DNA from 2 places in the Azospirillum brasilense genome. Region 2 is predicted to be linked to the other one. Evidence: predicted binding sites of a transcription regulator. Region 2 holds the regulator's gene; the other holds the start of a gene.
What was found. Region 2 encodes PhoB, which activates phosphate uptake and scavenging genes when phosphate is short. Its sites were predicted from a motif close to TNTCATAAAACTGTCA; they were not measured.
Positions count from the first base shown of each region.

Region 1: D3869_RS14165 (RNA degradosome polyphosphate kinase) is a predicted target of PhoB. The motif match lies at 1,487-1,502, and genes of this name have one in related genera.

Region 1 is NZ_CP032346.1:29,480-31,875, reverse strand. It holds gene D3869_RS14165 (RNA degradosome polyphosphate kinase) at 1-1,385, opposite strand, end outside; gene D3869_RS14160 (SixA phosphatase family protein) at 1,605-2,123, shown strand; gene D3869_RS33780 (hypothetical protein) at 2,243-2,396, shown strand, end outside.
Region 2 is NZ_CP032345.1:1,739,633-1,742,028, forward strand. It holds gene phoU (phosphate signaling complex protein PhoU) at 1-625, shown strand, start outside; gene phoB (phosphate regulon transcriptional regulator PhoB) at 657-1,361, shown strand; gene D3869_RS08440 (hypothetical protein) at 1,677-1,928, opposite strand; gene D3869_RS08445 (DsrE family protein) at 1,955-2,392, opposite strand.

The DNA.
Region 1 (2,396 bases), on a different replicon from region 2:
GTCCCGAAATGGACGTAGCTGCGCAGCGCCTTGTTCTCGCGCCGCACCACCAGCGACACCTTGGCGTGCGTCTTCAGGTCGACGAAGCCGTAGACGACCTGGGCGCCGGCGCGCTCGAGGTCGCGCGCCCAGCGGATGTTGGCCTCCTCGTCGAAGCGGGCCTTCAGCTCCACCAGCGCGGTCACCGACTTGCCGGCCTCCGCCGCCTCGATCAGCGCGGCGACGATCGGGCTGTCCTTGCTGGTGCGGTAGAGCGTCTGCTTGATGGCGACCACCTGCGGGTCGCGCGCCGCCTGGCGGATGAACTGCACCACCACGTCGAAGCTCTCGTACGGGTGGTGGACGACGATGTCCTTGTCGCGGATGGCCGCGAAGCAGTCGCCGCCGAAATCGCGGATGCGCTCCGGGAAGCGGGCGTTGAAGGGACGGAAGACCAGATCGGGCCGCTCGTCGACGATGAGCTGGCGGGTGTCCGACAGGCCGATCAGCCCGTCCAGGATGAACACGTCGTCGTTCGACACCCGCAGCTCGTGGCGCAGGAACTCGCGCAGGTCGGCGGCCATGCCGGCGTCGGTGGCCAGCCGGATGACGCTGCCGCGGCGGCGGCGCTTCAGCGCGCTTTCGAAGGTGCGGACCAGATCCTCCGCCTCCTCCTCGATTTCCATCTCGCTGTCGCGCAGCACGCGGAAGACGCCGTGGGCCTTGACCTGGAACGGCGGGAAGAGCCGGTCGATGAACAGCATCACCAGCCTCTCAAGCTGGATGAAGCGGATCTCCGAGCCCGGCAGGCGGATGAAGCGGTCGAGCTGCGCCGGCAGCGGGACCAGCGCGTCGAGGTGCCGCCCCTTCACCGGCTCGTGCAGTTGCAGCGCCAGCGAGAAGCCCAGGTTGGGCAGGAAGGGGAAGGGGTGCGCCGGGTCCACGGCGATGGGGGTCAGGATGGGGAAGATGTCGTCAAGGAACTTGGCCTCCAGCCAGTCCTTCTCCCCGTCGGTCAGATCCTCCGAGCCGACCACCATGATGCCGGCCTCGCGCAGGTCCTGCTTCAGGCTGCGCCACATGGTCTGCTGCGCGTTCATCAGCTCGACGATGCGCTGGTTCACCGCGGTGAGCTGCTGGGCCGGGGTCAGGTTCTCGGCGCTGGGGGTCTTCACCCCCGCGGCCACCTGCCCCTTCAGGCCGGCGACGCGGACCATGTAGAATTCGTCGAGGTTGCTGGACGAGATCGACAGGAACCTCAGCCGCTCCAGCAGCGGGTGATTCGGGTTGGACGCCTCATCCAGGACGCGCTGGTTGAAGGCCAGCCACGACAGTTCGCGGTTGATGAAGCGCTCCGGCGCGTCCGCTTCGATGCAGGTCGCTTCCAAGTCCTGAAGTTCGGTCACAGCAGCCTCGGGCTTTTGCGTGATGGGTGGTGCCGCTACAGTCCGGTCGGTCCGGACCGCCCCGCCGCGGTCGGCGGGCCAAGCAACCTACCCCAACTACGTTACGGTTTTGGGTCAGACAGCATAATACTGCCGTCACGATAATACCGCTGCGAAAACAGTCGCACCCCCGGCGCATCCCGCCGGACCACGCGATTCGGACAGGAAGGGACAGCCTCGATGAAGACCCTGTATCTCATGCGCCACGGCAAGTCCGCGTGGGACGACCCCTCCCTGGACGACCACGACCGCCCGCTGGCGCCGCGGGGGAAGAAGGCGGCCCGGCTGGTCGGCCACGAACTGAAGGACCGCGGGGCGCGCATCGGGCTGGTGCTGTGCTCCACCGCGCGGCGCGCGGCGGACACCGCCGACCGCCTGCTGGAGGTGATGGACGCGCCGGACATCCCCGTCGAGCGCGAGCGCGGCCTCTACCTGTGCGGCGCGCGCGTCCTTCTGGAACGGCTGCGCGACGCGCCCGACTCCGTGTCGTCGCTGATGCTGGTCGCCCACAACCCGGACCTCCACGACCTCGCCCGCGAGTTGACCGGCAGCGGCGAGGCGCGGCATCGGGACGCGCTGGCGGAGAAGTTCCCGACCGGCGCCTGCGCCGTCATTCTGTTCGAAGCGGCCCGCTGGGCCGACCTGGACAGCGGGGCGGGACGACTGGCCGATTTCATCCTGCCGCGCAAACTCTCTTAACGCCCTTTTGCCAAATGGGGTATTTCAACCCTTAACAGAGCAGGCCCGGAACCGAGCAGGAGTCGCCCCCCGTGTCCTCCGCGCCCCAGAACACTGCGCCTCAGGGTGCACCCACGGCGGTGTCCGCCGTGCGTGAGGTGGAGATGAAGCTCCATCTCGACCCGCGCGATCTGCCCCGCGTTGCGGACCTGCCCGCCCTGAAGGAGAAGGCGGAGGGCGCGCCGACCGTCCGCAACCTTCGCACCGTCTATTACGACACGCCGGACCGCCGCC
Region 2 (2,396 bases):
CGACGCCGAGGCCGTGCGCCTGCTCGCCCTGCGCCAGCCGCTGGCCCAGGACCTGCGCGAGATCGTGTCGGCGCTGAAGATCGCGTCGGACCTGGAGCGGATCGGCGACTACGCCTCCAACATCGCCAAGCGCTCGCTGGCGCTGGCCCAGGTGCCGGTGGTGCGCCCGGCGGTGGCCATCCCGCGCATGGGGCGGCTGGTCGAGTCGATCATGAAGGACGTGCTGGACGCCTACATCGAGCGCGACGTCCAGCGCGCCATCGCCGCCTGGGAGCGCGACGAGGAGCTGGACGACCTCTACACCAGCCTGTTCCGCGAGGTCCTGACCTACATGATGGAGGACCCGCGCAACATCACGCCCTGCACGCACCTGCTGTTCATGGCGAAGAACCTGGAGCGGATCGGCGACCACGCCACCAACATCGCCGAGACCATCCATTATCTGGTGGTCGGGACGACGCTGCGCGCGGCGCGTCCGAAGAACGACGGCAGCAGCTTCGCCGTGGTCGAACCGGGCGGTTCGGTCATGGATGCGGCCACGGAGTCGGTGGAACGGGGGCGAGTGGAACGGGGATTGCCGCGGGACGGCGGCCCGGATAACGATGGAGCGGGACATGCCGCGTGACGGCGAGACGCGCAGTGGGAGCGGGACAAGCATGAATTCGGCGCTGAAGCCGCTCGTCCTCATCGTCGAGGACGAAGCCGACATCGTGACGCTGCTGAAGTACAATCTGGAGAAGGAAGGCTTCCGCGTGAACGCCGCCACCGACGGCGAGGAAGCGCTTCTGCTGGCCGGTGAGCAGACGCCGAACATCGTCCTGCTCGACTGGATGCTGCCGCTGATGTCGGGGCTGGAGGTCTGCCGCCAGATGCGCCGCAACAGCAAGATGCGCGACATCCCGATCATCATGCTGACCGCCCGCGGCGAGGAGGCGGACCGCGTGCGCGGCCTGAATTCCGGCGCCGACGACTACATCACCAAGCCCTTCTCCCCGACCGAGCTGGTCGCCCGCATGCGCGCCGTGCTGCGCCGCTCGGCCCCCGGCATGACCGACGAGACGCTGCAGTTCGCCGACGTGACCATGGATCTGGCCGCCCACCGGGTGCGCCGGAACGGGCGCGACGTGCATCTGGGGCCGACCGAGTTCCGCCTGCTGCGCCACTTCATGCAGCATCCCGGCCGTGTCTTCTCGCGCGAGCAGCTTCTCGACGTGGTGTGGGGCCACGACGTCTATGTCGAGCCGCGCACCGTCGACGTTCACATCCGCCGCCTGCGCAAGGCGATGAACGAGGAGACGGAGATGGATCTGATCCGCACCGTCCGCTCGGCCGGCTACGCGCTGGACAGCAAGTCCATCTGAGGTGTGGGATACTTGGGGAACAACAGGGTCTTCACGGATTGCACGGATTTGAACACGGATTTCGCGGATTCTTCTTCATGCGTGCGCAGCGCGAGCCGGATCGATCAAGATGCGCGTAGCAAGCCCAAAAAAAATCCGTGTCATCCGTGCCTAAAGCGAACTTCCGTTCGCTTTAGACTCACATCGCCTCACTTGCCGGCGGGCTTCGGCCGCATGTGCGGCCGGGACCGCCGTCGCGGTCCAAAGCGGATTGCAATCCGCTTTAAATCCGCGAAATCCGTGTAAATCCTGTTGCCCACCAAGAGTCCAATACCCTTACCCCTCCAGCAGCCCCACCGCCTCCCGCAGGATCGCCACCTTCGGGCCGAAGCGCTTCGCCGGGTCGCTGTCCTCGATGAAGCCGATCATCATGCGCAGGGCGTGCGCCACCCGCGGGGCGAGATCGGGATGCGCCGTCACATGCTGCGCCAGATGGGCCAGCGCGTCGCGGTAGGGCCGGCCCTCGAAGCCCTCCGCGGCGATCGCCTCGAAGCGGTTCGCGTGTTCGATCACCAGACTGTGGTCCATTGGGCTGTGGTCGTCGGTCATCGCGCTCACACGAAGAGGATCGCGCCGGTCTTCGGCGCGTCGTTCAGGAAGGTGACGACGCCGCCGGTCTTCACCGGCACGTCGGCGCGCAGAGGGGCGCCAACAGGCAGGCCGAGCGCGCGCAACCCCATCTCGCAGGCCATCACCGTGACCTTGAGCATCACGCAGGCCTCCAGCAACTCCTCGAAGCCGGCCAGCCCGTTGGCGGTGAAGGCGGCGTCACGCTCCGCTGGGCGGCTGCCGTCGTCGGCGGGGTCCAGCCGGTGCCAGCCCGGCGTGCCGTCCGTGTCTGCGGCGAGCAGCGTGTTCAGCGCGCGGCCGGTGAAGAACAGCGTGACCTTGCGGTTGGTCGCCGCCGCCGCGCTGGCCATCACCAGGGCGTAGTGCACCCGGTCGAAGCCGCCCGCGAACAGGACGATGGACAGGGACTCGGGACCTTCCATGGGT